3 regions of the Synechococcus sp. GEYO genome follow, and region 2 is predicted to be linked to each of the others. Evidence: predicted binding sites of a transcription regulator. Region 2 holds the regulator's gene; each other region holds the start of a gene.

Region 1 (5,245 bases), on a different contig from region 2:
GTCTCCCGGTTCAAACCGGATCGCCGTTCCTGCAGGGATGTCGAGCCGTTGACCGCGGGCTGCGGCTCGGTCGAACTGAAGGGCTGCATTGGCTTCCGCAAAGTGGAAATGAGACCCCACCTGCACAGGCCGATCACCGCTGTTGGCCACGCTGATTGTGGTTGTGGGCCGGCCTGCATTGAGTTCAATCTCGCCGGGTTCGCAGAGAAGTTCGCCAGGAATCAATGGGTTCATGGGTCAGTGTTCAGCGGATCGGGTCGTGAAGCGTCACGAGCTTGGTGCCATCGGGGAAGACGGCCTCGATCTGCACCTCTTGCACCAGTTCGGAGACCCCTTCCATCACCTGATCGCGGCGCAACCAGGTGGTGCCTTCCTGCATCAGGTCCGCCACACTTTTACCGTCACGGGCACCCTCGAGGATCAGAAAACTGAGCCAGGCCACCGCTTCAGGGTGATTGAGATGAAGGCCGCGTTGGAGGCGTCGTTCGGCCAGCAGTGCTGCGGTCACGATCAGGAGTTTGTCTTTTTCCTGGGGACTGAGTTGCATGGCAAGCCCTGATCGACGTCAGTGTGTCGCCGATGGTCTGAGCGCATGGTTCGCAGTGAACAGTGATCGTTGCAAAGGCTCTTCCTGTAAGGGTTGTTCCTGCAAGGGCCAAACCCGTGGAATCTTTGGCTCGTTCAGGTTTCTCAACAAACGGGTCCGTCTCCAGATGCGGCTGAACCAGAAACGCGCATCTCTGCTGGATGGACCTGCATAGCGGGCGATGAATCCCTGCTGGAGGCCTCCGCATCGCATCGTTCCTTCAAGCCCCTCGCGATCCTCACGCGCAGCAGCAATCAAGTTTTTAAGGATGTGGGCATACAGGGGCATGGGAGCCGCCCAGACCAGAGTTCCGAACACCGGTTGTTGGTGCAGGCCATGCAGATCATTGAGGCTTGAGTTCCCCAGTTCGAGCCTGTCCACCAGTTCCCAGGACTGCGGCTCCGATTGGTTTGCGCTCACCCGTTGGATGCTCAACGACGAACGCCAGCGGCCTTGCTGCAGTGTTTCGCCAGCGGCGGTTCGGCCCAGTCGAACAATCTCTGCTCCCAGGAACGAGGCGTCTGTCGGTAGACGCACGCTGAGTTGCTGTTCATAGAGAGCGTTGGCGTAGACCACGAGTTCCTGGGGCAACCATTCCAAATCGCTGTGACTGCCGAGTTGGCAATTCACGTGTTGGCGTGCCCAGGATCCCTGCGGAGTCAGGCGGCTGCGACCGACGGAGCCATAGACCTTTTGAGCGGCGACGCTGGTGATCAGGCTGTGGCTGTTGGTCTCAAGAGCAATGTCGATGTTGAGCTGGTCGCCGCCCACCAACCCGCCAGCAGTGTGCAGCAGTGGGATTTCACGGCGGCCGTCAGCGCCGTCTTCTGAGCGCAGCAGTTTGAAGGGAGCACTGCAGCCGCCCTGGTGAATGGTGCGTTCACCTTGCTGGAAAAACTGCAGCCGGCAGTGTCCTTGCCAGGGATCGAGGCGTTGCATCACACCAAGCTCGATGCCCCCCAGCGATCACTCTGTAGCAATGCACACGAAAAGAGGGCTTGGTTCGTGGGCAGGCTCATGGCCAGACAGGGAAGGGTGGTGGTTGAACCTGTGATCGTGCTGGAGCACCGCTTGTCTGTTGGAGGATGGACCAACGCCGAGGCGGTGGGTCGTTTGCAACTGCCGCTCACCGCAGACGAACGCACGGTTTTGCGTGGCCGCCGTCGCACCCACTGCGGCAGGGAGTTGTTGCTGCAGTTGCCTCGTGATGGTGCTCTCCAGCCTGGTGATCTGCTTCTGGATCAATTGCGCAGTTTGCAGGTGGAAGTGATTGCAGCACCAGAACGGCTTTTACGGGTTCGCGCGGCTTCTACGCTTGAACTCCTGCAGGCTGCCTATCACCTTGGCAACCGTCATGTTCCGCTTGAGCTCCATGAACAGGAGCTTCTGCTGCTTGAGGATTCGGTGCTGGCCGTGATGTTGACGAGTCGTGGACTTCAGGTGAGCGCCTGTGAACGGCCGTTTGTTCCCGACGGTGGTGCTTATGGCGGTGTTCATTCGCATTCTCATGGGCTCGCTTCTGCATGACATCGCTCGCCTTGTTGCAGATGGTCAGTCCGGCGCTGCCCGTGGGTGCATTCAGTTATTCCGAGGGACTGGAAGTGTTGATTCAGTCCGGTGGTCTCAGGGATGAGCATGGGATTGAGCTGTGGCTCGCTGCAGAGCTTCAGCGGGGTGCCTTGCGCCTCGAAGCTGCAGCGCTCCCGGAGTTGGCAGCTGATCTCAGGCATTGGCAGGTCAGCGCTGATGCCAGTGCGCGAACCCGAGTGGTTGATCTGGATGGCTGGCTATTGGCGACGCGCGAAGCTGCTGAGCTGCGTGCCCAACAGCGTCAGATGGGTGGCTCTCTGCTTGAGCTGCTCGCAGAGATGGGTCACCCTCTGCCAGAAGCGCTTCCTCTGGCTTGGCCTGCTGCCTGGGCTTGGGCATCTGTTGCTCTGCAAGTCGCTGAGCGGGAGATGGTTGAGGGCTATCTCTACAGCTGGGTTGCCAATCAACTCAGTGCTGCTGTGCGTTTAGTGCCATTGGGGCCAACAAGAGCCCAGGTTCTGCAGCAACGCCTGCTCCCTCAGCTCGTGAATGTGGCTGAACAGTTGTCTGGTGTTCACCCCCATGAGCTTTGGAACAGTGGTGTTGGCGTCTCGATGGCGCAGCTGGCCCATGCTGAGTTGTATTCCCGCTTGTTTCGAAGTTGATGGCTAGCAAGCTTCGTTTAGGTGTGGCCGGACCGGTGGGCTCGGGAAAAACCGCATTGGTGGAGGCTCTTTGCAGGGTGCTGCGCGATCAGTTGCAACTGGCTGTGGTCACCAATGACATCTATACCCAGGAGGATGCTCAGTTTCTGACCCAGGCAGGGGCCTTGGAGCCTGAGCGGATCCGTGGAGTCGAAACTGGAGGATGCCCTCATACGGCGATTCGCGAGGATTGCTCGATCAATCGGTCTGCGGTTTCTGAGCTGGAAGCCCAGTTCCCCGACTTGGATGTGGTGTTGGTGGAAAGTGGCGGCGACAATTTGGCCGCCAGCTTCAGTCCTGAGCTGGTGGACTTGTGCATCTACGTGATCGATGTGGCTGCTGGTGACAAGATCCCGCGCAAGGGCGGCCCAGGCATCACCCGTTCAGATTTGCTCGTGATCAACAAGATTGACTTGGCACCCTTTGTTGGAGCCGACTTGGGGGTGATGGAGCGTGATGCTCAACGGATGCGTGCAGGCCGTCCCTGGTGCTTCACCAATCTCCAAAGCGGAGAAGGTTTGGATTTTGTTGTTGAATTTCTGATGCAACAGTTACCGAATTAAAAACGTATTCAAAAATTGTTATTACTTTTGCTGTCTTTGATACAAAACTAATGTTCGACGTATGTAGCTGCGAGCCCATCACTTGCTTGATGCACATTTGTCGCAATAGTTACTTTACTTAGACACTGTTTAAGAGCCTTAATGTCATTATGTTCTCGTTAATACAAAACTGATTTTGAATCAGTCTTACTCAGTCACTTCCGCCATTCGGCGAGCATCCTGAATTGAGGATTTCATGAGTAATTCTTTGTCCAAGCGGTTGTTTTCTGGCTTGGCTGCTGCCTCTCTAGGCCTCGGCGTCACAGCATGTGCAGGTGGCGGTCAGGCCACCAACGCCACCTGTGATGACGAAGGCAATTGCACAGTCACTGTTGGCATTCTTCATTCTCTGACAGGCACCATGGCCATCTCGGAGAAGACCCTCGTTGATACTGAGAAGATGGCCATTGCAGAAATCAACGCCGCAGGTGGCGTTGAGGTTGATGGCAAGCAATACACCATTGAAACCATCGTCGAAGATGGTGCTTCCACATGGCCGACCTTCGCTGAGAAGTCGAAGAAGCTGATCGACCAAGACAAGGTGCCAGTTGTTTTTGGTGGCTGGACTTCAGCCAGCCGGAAGGAAATGCTGCCGGTCTATGAGTCGAAGAATGCCTTCCTCTATTACCCGATTCAGTACGAAGGCCAGGAGTGTTCAAGCAACATCTTCTACACCGGCGCAACCCCGAATCAACAATCGGAGCCGGCCACCAAATTCATGTATGAGAAGTCGCCTGCTGCAGGCAAGGACTTTTTCCTGGTCGGATCGGACTATGTGTTCCCCCGTACGTCCAACACGATCACCAAGGCTCAGGTTGAGCAGCTTGGTGGCAAGGTTGTCGGCGAGGACTATCTGCCTCTAGGGAATACAGAGGTGGCTCCAATCATTGCCAAGATCAAAAAAGCTCTGCCTGATGGTGGTGTCATCATCAACACCCTTAATGGCGACCAGAATGTCGCTTTCTTCAAGCAGATTCAAGACGCTGGAATCACGCCGGCCAATGGTTATTACGTGATGAGTTATTCCATCGCTGAAGAAGAAATCAGCACGATTGGACCTGAATTTCTTGAGGGTCACTACGGCGCATGGAACTACATGATGTCGATTGATACCCCTGCTTCCAAGAAGTTTGCTGCGGACTTCAAGGCCAAGTACGGCGCTGATCGCATGGTTGCTGACCCGCAAGAGTCGGCATACAACATGGTGTATCTCTGGAAAGCTGCTGTCGAAAAAGCCAATAGCTTTGACGACGACAAAGTGCGCAAAGCACTGATTGGTATCGAGTTCGATGCACCTCAGGGTCCTGTGAAGGTGATGCCAAACCATCACCTTTCTCAGACGGTTCGGATTGGTCAAATCACCAAAGATGGCCAGTTCGCGATCCTTGAAGAGACCAATGGCCCTGTGTCACCACAGGCGTGGAATCAGATCCACCCTGATTCCAGTGGCTATGCCTGTGACCACACCGATTCTTCTAAGGGTGGTAAGTACAAGCTCTGATTCAGCTTCATACCTCGACTGATTGCTGATTGGTCTTCGGAGGAGTTCCTCATGGGACTCCTCCTTTTGTTGTTCCACCGACTGTTTCAGTCCCGACTTCCGTGCAACTGCTTTTTGAAAGCCTGTTCAATGGTGTCGCCATCGGTTCGGTCCTGCTGATGGCAGCACTTGGATTGGCGATTGTGTTTGGCCTGATGGGCGTGATCAATCTCGCCCATGGAGAGTTGATCATGCTCGGGGCCTATACGACCTATGTGGTGCAGCTCATTTTCAAGCTGCCTGCAATGCAGCCCTACTACAACGTCTATGTGTTGGTTGCGAT
Region 2 (5,245 bases):
AGGGTCGAGATGGCGAATCAACCCTTTCTGGAAGGGTTCGAGCATGCCAGCGGCAGCCTGTTCAGTGATCCAACGGTCATTTTTGAGCATCAGAAACCTTTGCGCAGTTCCGTCACTTGGTCGGCTAATCCCATGAGAGAGTCCGGAATCGACGGTCCTGTGATGATCACATCCATGGAACCAGGACGTGCATCCAGGCCTTCACGAACCTCAGATTCGTTGAGGTAGCCGAGATCTATGGCCAAGCCAAGTTCATCCAAAACCAACTGATCAAGATCGCCGCTAGCCAGGTGGCGACGACAGATCTGCCAGACCGCTTGGACAGCATCCACAGTTGTGGGGTCTGCTGAGCTGGCCTGATCCGAAAGACATCCCATCACAGCAGGTCTCATCCAGACCATGCGATCGCAAAGAGTGATCGCCGCATTAGGGCCCTGAGCCACACCACCTTTGAGGAACTGCATCACTGCAACACGACTACCAAGCCCAGCAGAACGCAAGGCTTGACTCAAAACTGTCCCGAAACTTCCTCGATAAGGGGCGGTATGCACATGCAACTGCCCTTCTGGAGCCACCAGATGCAGGGGCTGCTGTGGCTGGAGCGATGGCAGAGGATGCAAACCCGCACGGTTCAGAACCCGATGATCGGCACCGCTCTGCTGGCGGGGTCGATGGCTTGGGCTCAGGCTGGCGGTCATCTCGGTCGCTTCCATGTGACTGGAATCGAATCGACCCAGCGGAATTTGAATCTAGCGGCGAAAGCGCAAATCACAATCCCTTTGACACCATCCCTGGTGTCTCTACGCCAACTGGCAGGCTCAAGATCCCGATCCGGTTCCCCATGAACGAGACCCAGCGCAACGATGGCCGCCAACCCGCCGACCTCAGGTCCTTCTCGATCGACTGGGATCCCATGGGCTTCGCTCTGAGCTCTGTGATAGTGCACACCGGACGCACCACCGTGCTCTGCAGCGTCTGCCATGAAGAAGGCGTCCCGCGCTGGCGACGGGATCAGGGCCTGGGATGGCTCAGCGCTGAATATCGCCTGCTGCCGGGATCCACCCCTGATCGCCAGCGCAGGGAACTGATGAAACTGTCAGGACGTACCCAGGAGATCCAGCGCCTGATCGGCCGCAGTCTTCGCGCGGCAATCGACATGAAGGCGTTGGGTGAGAACACCCTGCTGATCGACTGCGATGTGATTCAGGCGGATGCGGGAACACGGACTGCAGCGATTACGGGGGCATGGCTCGCCCTGCAAAAGGCCTGCGAGCGGTTGGTTGCACAAGGTCGCATCAGCACTCATCCGGTCATCAACCAGGTGGCGGCTGTCTCTGTGGGACTGATCGAGGGGCATGCTCTGCTGGACTTGGACTACAGCGAAGACAGTCGGGCAGATGTGGATCTCAATGTGGTGATGAACAACTCCGGCGACCTATTGGAGTTGCAGGGCACTGCCGAAGGTGCACCATTCAGTCGCCAGCAGCTCAACAGCCTTCTGGACCTTGCCGAACCAGGGTTGACGCAGCTCATGGCTGCACAGCTGGATGCGCTCCATGAAGACTGAGCCAGGAGAACCGTGTTCGTTGCTACAGGGTGACCGCGCATCGCTCCTTAACTTCCCCGCATTGATGCGTTGGTCATGGCCGAAGTAATGCGCGGCTTTAGTCGGACTGCTCCCCAGCCTGGGCGTTCTGCAGAAACAAGCCTGACCAATGCGCCCAACCCTGCCAGCCGCACCCTGCTGGAAGTGATCCGTGATCTGGAAGGTGCCAGCACCGAAATGGTGGAACGGAACAAGACCATCTTTTTCCCAGGAGACCCGGCCGAGCGCGTCTATCTGATCCGACGAGGAGCTGTGCGTTTATCGAGGGTTTATGAGTCGGGTGAAGAGATCACCGTTGCCCTGCTGAGAGAAAACAGCCTGTTTGGCGTTCTCTCACTGCTCACCGGACATCGCTCCGATCGGTTTTATCACTCCGTGGCCTTCACCAGAGTGGAAATGGTGACAGCCCCAGCGAGCTCTGTACGCCAGGCGATCGAAGCGAACACCAGCGTGGGATTGCTTTTACTTCAGGGTCTCTCCAGCCGAATTCTGCAGACCGAGACGATGATTGAAACCCTCACGCACCGGGACATGTCCTCCCGGTTGGTGAGTTTTCTGCTTGTCCTCTGCAGAGACTTCGGGATGCCTGGCCCCCAGGGCATCACCATTGACCTGCGTTTGTCTCATCAGGCCATCGCTGAAGCGATCGGATCCACGCGTGTCACGATCACGCGTCTACTTGGCGATCTACGCAATTCAGGGCTGGTCGAAATTGACCGCAAGAAGATCACTGTTCTGGATCCGATTGCACTAGCCAAACGTTTCAGTTAACCCCGCGACAGGTGAAGATGGGCAGCACCTCAGCGGCCTGCCGCATGTTTGACGCATCGTGACCGGCTGGCTGCTGCTGCTTTCCCTGCTGATCCTCGGGGGCGTGCTCTCCACTCTTGGTGACCGACTGGGTTCGAGGGTCGGCAAAGCCCGGCTGAGCCTTTTCGGTCTTCGCCCACGTCAAACCGCGGTGGTGATCACTGTGCTCACGGGGAGCCTGATTAGTGCCTTGTCGCTTGGGCTGATGCTGCTGGTGAGCCGCCAGCTGCGCGTTGGTCTGTTTGAACTCAATGACCTCGAAGCCCGCCTGCGCAGCAGCCGCTCAGACCTGAAGGGAAGCCGCAAGGCTCAGCGCAAGGCACGGCAGCAACTCGAAGAGGCTCGGGCCGATGAAATCAAAGCCAGAAAGATCCTGGCGGATGCGCAGGCACGAGCCGGGGAGCTGCGCAGCACACTTCAACCCCTTCAGGAGCAGACACGCCGACTTGAGGCAGAACGGCAGAGACTCAGCCAGGACGTGCGCAACCGCGATGCGGAAATCCAACGCACGGATGATGAACTTCGAGCAGTGCGTCAACGCATCAGCTCAGGCGAAGCGGAGCTCCAGCAATTGGAGAAGAACCTGATAGCGCTGCGACGTGGAGATGTGGCCATCAGCAGTGGCCAGCCGCTGGCCACTGTCACGCTCAAGCTGGATCGTCCTGATCAAGCCCGGCAAGTGATTGACCAGGTGCTGCGGGAAGCCAATCTGCAGGCTTTTCAGAAGGTTCTGCCCGAACAGGCTCCTGATCGTCAGATCATCCTCGTACCCCGCCAGGACATTGAAAGGCTGGAACAAGCCATCCGAAAGCCTGGCACCTGGGTGGTGCTACTGCGCTCAGCGGCCAATGTGTTGCGCGGTGAGAGCGTGGTGTACGCCTTCCCGGATGTACGTCCCAATGTGGCCATCACCATTGAGGGAGAAGTTCTGGCCAAAACCACTCTTGCCAGCCAGGACACGAATCCAGAAGCGGTGCGAAACCTCATCAACCTTCTGCTGGCGTCGACTCTGTCGGAGGTGCGACGAAGAGGGTCCCTGAGTCAAGGCCTTCAATTTGATACCAACGCCGTCAACAGGCTCGCTCGGGAGCTGACCAAGCGCAGCGGTGGACGGGTTGATCTCGAGGCAATTGCGGTGCGGCGTAGTGAAACCGCTGATCCCATTGCCATCGAGCTGCGTCCAAGCCGCCCACTGCGCCCAACATCCACGCTTGAGGAAGAGAGTCCATGAACCGGATCGTCTCGGTTGACCCAGGGCGCAACAAGTGCGGCCTGGTCCTTGTCGATTGCACCAGAGACTGCGTTATCGAAGGGCACGTTGTGGCAACCGAATCGGTGCTGGACACCCTCCAGTGCTGGAGGCAGGACGCACCGATTGAATGCTTGATGCTGGGGAATGGCACAGCCAGCAACAGCTTGAGACACCAGCTTCCTGAAGATCTTCCCGTCAGAGTGGTGGATGAGCGCGGCACCACACTTCAGGCACGCAAGCGCTACTGGCAGCTATGGCCCCCAACAGGATGGCGGCGATTGATGCCCCGAGGCCTGCTGCTGCCCCCCAGCGAACTGGATGCCGTTGCAGCCCTGGTGATTCTTGAATCGGAGCTCGGCCGCAAGATCCTTTGGCCTGGTCCCGCCCCACTCAGAAACGGGCCCGCACAGTGAAGCTGTAGTCACCACCGGCTTCCAACCTGTAGTCGGATTTCACAAGAAAGCGAAGCAAGGCGTCGTGGATCAAGGCTCTGCCCAGGGAGGGCTCCACACTCAACTCCCCCCGATCAAACAACCAGTGGAAGGTCCAGGTGAAGCCACCCGCCTGAACCTCTCCTTGCAGACACTTGTCTCGGAAGCTGTGGTGGTGCACCCGAAGATGAGCCGTCGTGACAGGCAGGCGTGCCATCAGGCCGGATCGCCATCAAGATCAGGCACCAGATTCACAGCATTGATGGCGTTCCCAGCCCGATCCATGCCTTGTCGCTGAATGTGATCGAGGCCGGACAACACTTCCCTCAGTACGTCTTGGAGCAGAGGTTCCTCAGACCGGTTGAACTGACCAAGCACATGGGACACCGTGCGGGCACGCCGTTCCTCAGGATTGCGACCAGGAGCACCAATGCCGATGCGAAGGCGAGCGAACTCCTGGGTGCCGAGATGCTGAATGGTGCTTTTCAAGCCGTTATGTCCACCGGCACCACCTCGCGCACGCAGGCGCAACCGTCCGAGCGGCAAGTCCATGTCATCGACGAGCACGATCAGCTGATGAATCCCAAGATCAAACCAATCCAGCGCTGCACGGATCGAACGACCACTGTCATTCATGTAGGTCTGTGGCATCAGCAGCCTGAGTCGAGCGCTACCGGAGCCGATATCAGCGAGATCACCCTGAAGCTTTGACATCGGCTTAAAACGCCCACCCTCACGAGATGTGAGCAACTCAAGAGCCATGAATCCCACGTTGTGCCGTGTCGAGGCATATTTTTCACCGGGGTTGCCCAGACCGACCACCAGACGGAGGTCACCACGCTCGATCACCGATCAATCCTCAGAAGCCTTGGGAGACGGGGCTGGGTCTGAAGACGAGGAGGGTGGAAGTTCCTCAGGATCAGCCATCGCTTTGCTGATTTCGCGTTCGAATTCTTTGGAGGCTGTCTGAAATCCTTTCAGCGTTTTGCCGAGCGTCCGGCCAAATTCTGGCAAACGCTTCGGTCCGAACACCAAGAGCGCAACGGCTCCGATGACGGCCATCTCAGGAAGTCCGATGCCGAAGATATTCATGGAAAGTGATGAGCGTGCCGAATCAGGCGCCGCCGTTCCAGTTCACGTTGATTC
Region 3 (5,245 bases), on a different contig from region 2:
ACCTGCGATGGCACATTGGACGCCTCTGCACGATGGGGTTGGAGGTGCGACTGACACCAGTCGAACTGGAGAACACCGAGATCCATGCCTGGATGCAGCGCCTGCTCAAGCGAGCAGAGCGTCTTGGTGCATCGGGAGAGATCCCTGTCAGTGCAGTGGTGCTGGATGCGCAAGGACGATGCATCGGCCACGGCAGCAATCGACGCGAATGGGCTTCCGATCCACTCGGGCATGCGGAACTCGTGGCTCTGCGACAGGCATCCTTAATCCTTGGCGACTGGCGACTGAATCAATGCACTTTGATCGTGACGCTGGAACCCTGTCCGATGTGCGCAGGAGCTCTGGTCCAGGCACGCATTGGTCAGGTGATCTATGGAGCGCACGATCCCAAACGTGGTGGCATGGGAAGCACAATTGACCTCTCCAAACATCCCAGTGCGCACCATCACATGCAGGTGATTGGGGGCGTGATGGAACCTGAAGCATCCGCTTTGCTGGGGCGCTGGTTCAGGCAGCGACGGAAGCGTTCTGGCGGAACCGAGGCAGTTCGGTTTCGAACAGATTGAGCAGACGATCCACATTTTCAGGAGTGGAGTTGTAGCCCATCAGACCGATCCGCCAGATCTTGCCGGCAAGCACACCGAGTCCACCACCGACTTCGATGCCGTGGCTGTTGAGAAGGTGAGAAGAGAAAGCTTTGCCGTCCACATCCTCGGGAATGCGAACCGTGGTGAGCGTCGGCAATCGCAGCTCTTCAGGCACATGCATTTCCAGACCGAGTGATTCAAGGCCAGTCCAGAGGGCTTGCGCGTTGCGGCGGTGACGGGCCCAGGCGTTGTCCAGTCCTTCTTCGGCCAGAAGACGAAGCGCTTCACGCATGCCGAAGTTCATGTTGACGGGGGCGGTGTGGTGGTACACGCGGTCGCTCCCCCAGTACTGGTTCAACAGAGAAACATCCAGGTACCAGTTGGGGACTTTGTCTTGACGTGCAGCCAGCTTGGCCTCTGCACGCGGACCCATCGTGAAGGGACCGAGGCCTGGAGGGCAGCTGAGACCTTTCTGGCTGCAGCTGTAGGCCAGATCAACCTTCCAAGCATCCAGGTAAAGCGGAACGCCACCGAGGGAGGTCACCGTGTCGAGCAGGAGCAAGCAATCGTGCTCTCGGCACAGATCACCGATTCCTTCCATCGGCTGACAAATGCCGGTGGACGTTTCGGCATGGACCATCGCCAAGATTGCAGGCTTGTACTTCTTGATCCCCGCTTCGATCTCTTCAAGACTGAATGCCTCACCCCAGGGCTTCTCAATCACCTGAACGTTGGCGCGGTAACGACCGGCCATGTCCAACAGGCGATTCCCGAAGTATCCCTTCACAGCCACCAGAACCGTATCCCCGGGTTCGATGGTGTTAGCCAGCGTGGCTTCCATGGCTGAACTACCAGTACCGCTCATCGGCAGGGTTAAACGGTTATCGGTCTGCCAGGCGTACCGCAAGAGCTCCTGCACCTCTCCCATCAGCTCCACGTAAAGCGGATCGAGGTGACCGATTGGCGTGCGAGAAAGCGCTTGAAGAACTGTGGGATGGGCATTGGAGGGTCCGGGACCCAGCAACAAACGGTCGGGTGTGTCAATCGGGCCGATGGAGGATCGATGGCACGAGTCAACCGAAGGATGAGGGTGTGTCATCGGCGAAGCCGGAACCGGAAATCAATGGCGAGAAGCCTACGCATCAATCGGTGAGAAATTGGCCACAAACAGATACTCCGACGCCGCTTGAAATGATTCGGAGACTTTCGATCAGCGCTGACGTACGTCGCTGGCCGCAAGACCGGAGGCCATGTGCTCAAACGGCTGACGCACAAGGCCGCAACGATCCTGAGGAACACCATCATTCAGAAGGCGTTCACACAGGACATCAGCCAGAAGCACCATGCTCCTGACAGTTGGTCCGGTTGGAACACCAAGACTCTTGTAGGTGTCGTCGAGACCGTTCAGGACGCGCTCGTTGAGAATCGTGCTGTCGCCAGCGATTAAGGAGTAGCTGGCGTAACGGAGGAAATAATCCATATCCCTCAGGCAGGCAGCGAGACGACGAGTTGTGTAGGCATTCCCGCCAGGAAGTAACAGTTCCGGATCCGCCTGGAAGAGTCTTTGACTGGCTTCACGCACCAGCTCGGAAGCTTCACGGTTGATGATTTCAACGGCCAAAACACGCACTTCGGCTTCATCGAAGTAGCTCTCGATGCGATCGATCGCAGAACGATCGAGATAGCGACCCAGCTGGTCGTACTGCCCGATCAGCCCGGTGATGGCATCGCGCATGCAAGCCCTGTCCACGTTGGTTGGAAGGTAACACCGACAAAGCGATGAAACCTTCTTCAGCAAAGGCGATCAAAGCAATCTGACAGAAACGGTTACTAAGTGGCTCTCTGAAGCCACCAACTGAGAAGGAAGGCAAAAAGGTGCCCGTTGATACAAAACAGCTGCGGATCGATATCTACGGTCGGTGCGACTTGTATGGGCTCGATTCCCCGCCATGGCCAAAACTGCCCAGGACGTGCTTCGTCAGATCAAGGATGAAGGCATCGAACTGATCGACCTCAAGTTCACGGACCTGCACGGCAAGTGGCAGCACCTCACCGTCTGTCAGGACCTGATCGAACCTGAATCGTTCACGGAAGGCCTGGCCTTCGATGGATCATCGATCCGAGGCTGGAAAGCGATCAACGCCTCCGACATGGCCATGGTGCCCGATCCTGCAACCGCCTGGATCGATCCCTTTTACAGGCATAAAACCCTGAGCATGATCTGCTCGATTCAGGATCCGCGCACAGGAGAAGCCTACGAGCGCTGTCCCAGAGCACTTGCCCAGAAAGCACTCGCTTACCTGGCCAGCACGGGTCTTGCTGACACAGCGTTCTTCGGTCCAGAACCGGAGTTTTTCCTTTTCGACGACGTGCGTTACAACTCCGCTGAAGGCGGATCCTTCTACAGCGTTGACACCATCGAGGCCGGCTGGAACACAGGGCGGGTCGAAGAAGGCGGAAACCTCGCTTACAAGATCCAGGAGAAGGAGGGATATTTCCCCGTTGCTCCGAACGACACCGCCCAAGACATCCGCTCGGAAATGCTGCTGATGATGGCTCAGCTGGGCATTCCCATCGAAAAGCACCACCATGAAGTGGCCGGAGCTGGTCAGCACGAACTTGGCATGAAGTTCGCCGAGCTGATTCAGGCGGCCGACAACGTGATGACGTACAAGTACATCGTGCGCAATGTCGCCAAGAAGTACGGAAAAACGGCCACTTTCATGCCCAAGCCAGTCTTCAACGACAACGGCTCAGGCATGCACGTGCACCAAAGCCTCTGGAAAGGAGGACAACCGCTGTTCTTCGGGGAAGGGACCTACGCAAACCTTTCGCAGACTGCACGCTGGTACATCGGCGGGATCCTCAAGCACGCTCCCTCATTCCTCGCCTTCACCAACCCCACTACCAACAGCTACAAGCGACTGGTTCCTGGCTTTGAAGCTCCAGTCAACCTGGTGTATTCGGAAGGCAACCGCTCCGCGGCCGTTCGCATTCCTCTCACCGGCCCCAGCCCGAAAGCCAAGCGACTTGAGTTCCGCTCCGGCGACGCTCTGGCCAATCCCTACCTCGCCTTCAGCGCGATGATGATGGCCGGCATCGACGGCATCAAGAATCAGATCGACCCCGGAGACGGCGTGGACGTTGACCTGTTCGAACTCGCCGCTGATGAACTGAAGAAGATTGCCACTGTGCCTGCATCCCTGAATGGGGCGCTCGAAGCTCTGAACGCAGACCACCACTACCTGCTGGAAGGTGGAGTGTTCACCAAGGATTTCATCGACAACTGGATCGACCTGAAATATGAAGAGGTTCAGCAGCTGCGCCAGCGCCCGCACCCACACGAATTCGTGATGTACTACGACGCTTAATTGGTCATTTATCGACAGCTTCTGTTGTTCAAAAAGGAGCTACGGCTCCTTTTTTTGTGGCCATCGTGAGCACTTAGCGACAGGTCACTTCAGGCGTGCCTTAACTGAGCCATGGCGCTGTCATGCAGTTGCTTGGCATGCAGACGGCGGCGAGCACACACCTGTTGCTGAGCTAGAGCGCTGCGTTGATCAAGCCGATCAGGATGGCCTTCAACTTGAGCATGGGCTGCTTGCTGCCTCAGCACGTCATGGGCATGGTGCTCCGCCCAGGCCAGGAATTCTGCGGCCGCACGCTGCCGGCGCTCCAGCACATTGCCCGAATACATCGCCATGGTCCCGGCGGTGGTGATCTCAACGGCCATCGAGAGCTCCTGAAGTACCTCAGTCAATTCTGTAGCAACGGCTACCATTTTTACAGGGGCTTCACATAACTTTCGTGATCACTGCGGCAAAAACCCACAACGGCGTTCGCAATCCATTGAAATGAGGCGGCTTGGATCTCAATCCTTTTCATGGCGCCCAGCTTCACTGAAATCGCTTACCGGACCATGCAACAGGGCCGCAGCCTTGCTGGCCTGGTCCACAAGGAACTGAGCACCAAAGTGATGGAAGTGGTGGCGCCTGATGTGGTGCCCAAAACGGAACCTGTTCCCAGCGAAATGATGGACGCGCTGCGTGAATCGCTGGATGAGCTGCATCAGCGTGACTGGCAGGATTCTGAGTCCGGGGTTTACCCCCAGTCCCTACTTTTTGATATCCCTTGGTTGGAATGGGCCGAACGCTATCCACGCGTGTGGCTGGACCTGCCTTCCAACTGGGCCAGAAGGCGTGCCAGAGACGTCAAGGACATTCCTGATCTGGCCAATCGCGATCTCTATCCCGACTATTACCTCCAGAATTTTCACCATCAAACCGATGGTTACCTCAGCGATCACTCCGCCGAGCTGTACGACCTTCAGGTCGACATCCTGTTCAATGGAGCCGCTGATGCCATGCGGCGCCGGATCCTCCCTTCACTGCGACAAGGGTTGAAGCGATTTGCAGATCGTGCACCGGGAAGTCTGCGCATCCTTGATGTCGCGACCGGCACGGGCAGAACATTGCATCAGATTCGTGCTGCGCTGCCGCACGCCACTCTTGTGGGAGTGGACCTTTCAGAGGCCTATCTGCGCCAGGCCAATCGCTGGTTGAACCAATCCAACAAACCACTGGTGCAGCTGGTTCAGGGAAACGCAGAGCGTATGCCCTTCGATGACGCTGGTTTCCAAGCCATCACCTGCGTGTTCC

Evidence for each region. The regulator NtcA, encoded in region 2, controls nitrogen genes in cyanobacteria. The targets are predictions, from matches to a motif close to GTANCNNNNGNTAC.
Region 1: a site for NtcA is predicted at 3,483-3,496, ahead of urtA (urea ABC transporter substrate-binding protein). Genes of this name have one in related genera too.
Region 3: a site for NtcA is predicted at 2,463-2,476, ahead of glnA (type I glutamate--ammonia ligase). Genes of this name have one in related genera too.

Annotation. Positions count from the first base shown of each region.
Region 1 covers NZ_UCNL01000007.1:222,776-228,020, reverse strand. Annotated here, with positions in the region: gene DXY37_RS06175 (urease subunit beta) at 1-234, opposite strand, end outside; gene DXY37_RS06170 (urease subunit gamma) at 245-547, opposite strand; gene DXY37_RS06165 (urease accessory protein UreD) at 566-1,525, opposite strand; gene ureE (urease accessory protein UreE) at 1,604-2,113, shown strand; gene DXY37_RS06155 (urease accessory protein UreF) at 2,110-2,781, shown strand; gene ureG (urease accessory protein UreG) at 2,781-3,383, shown strand; gene urtA (urea ABC transporter substrate-binding protein) at 3,619-4,923, shown strand; gene DXY37_RS06140 (branched-chain amino acid ABC transporter permease) at 5,025-5,245, shown strand, end outside.
Region 2 covers NZ_UCNL01000013.1:36,863-42,107, forward strand. Annotated here, with positions in the region: gene dcd (dCTP deaminase) at 1-90, opposite strand, end outside; gene DXY37_RS12080 (cob(I)yrinic acid a,c-diamide adenosyltransferase) at 90-698, opposite strand; gene rph (ribonuclease PH) at 842-1,567, shown strand; gene ntcA (global nitrogen regulator NtcA) at 1,643-2,377, shown strand; gene DXY37_RS12095 (DUF3084 domain-containing protein) at 2,436-3,647, shown strand; gene DXY37_RS12100 (resolvase) at 3,644-4,081, shown strand; gene DXY37_RS12105 (DUF3146 family protein) at 4,059-4,316, opposite strand; gene pth (aminoacyl-tRNA hydrolase) at 4,316-4,945, opposite strand; gene DXY37_RS12115 (TatA/E family twin arginine-targeting protein translocase) at 4,952-5,191, opposite strand; gene psbH (photosystem II reaction center phosphoprotein PsbH) at 5,214-5,245, opposite strand, start outside.
Region 3 covers NZ_UCNL01000008.1:93,983-99,227, reverse strand. Annotated here, with positions in the region: gene tadA (tRNA adenosine(34) deaminase TadA) at 33-566, shown strand; gene DXY37_RS07665 (alanine--glyoxylate aminotransferase family protein) at 508-1,686, opposite strand; gene DXY37_RS07660 (allophycocyanin subunit beta) at 1,798-2,322, opposite strand; gene glnA (type I glutamate--ammonia ligase) at 2,537-3,958, shown strand; gene DXY37_RS07650 (hypothetical protein) at 4,048-4,320, opposite strand; gene DXY37_RS07645 (class I SAM-dependent methyltransferase) at 4,471-5,245, shown strand, end outside.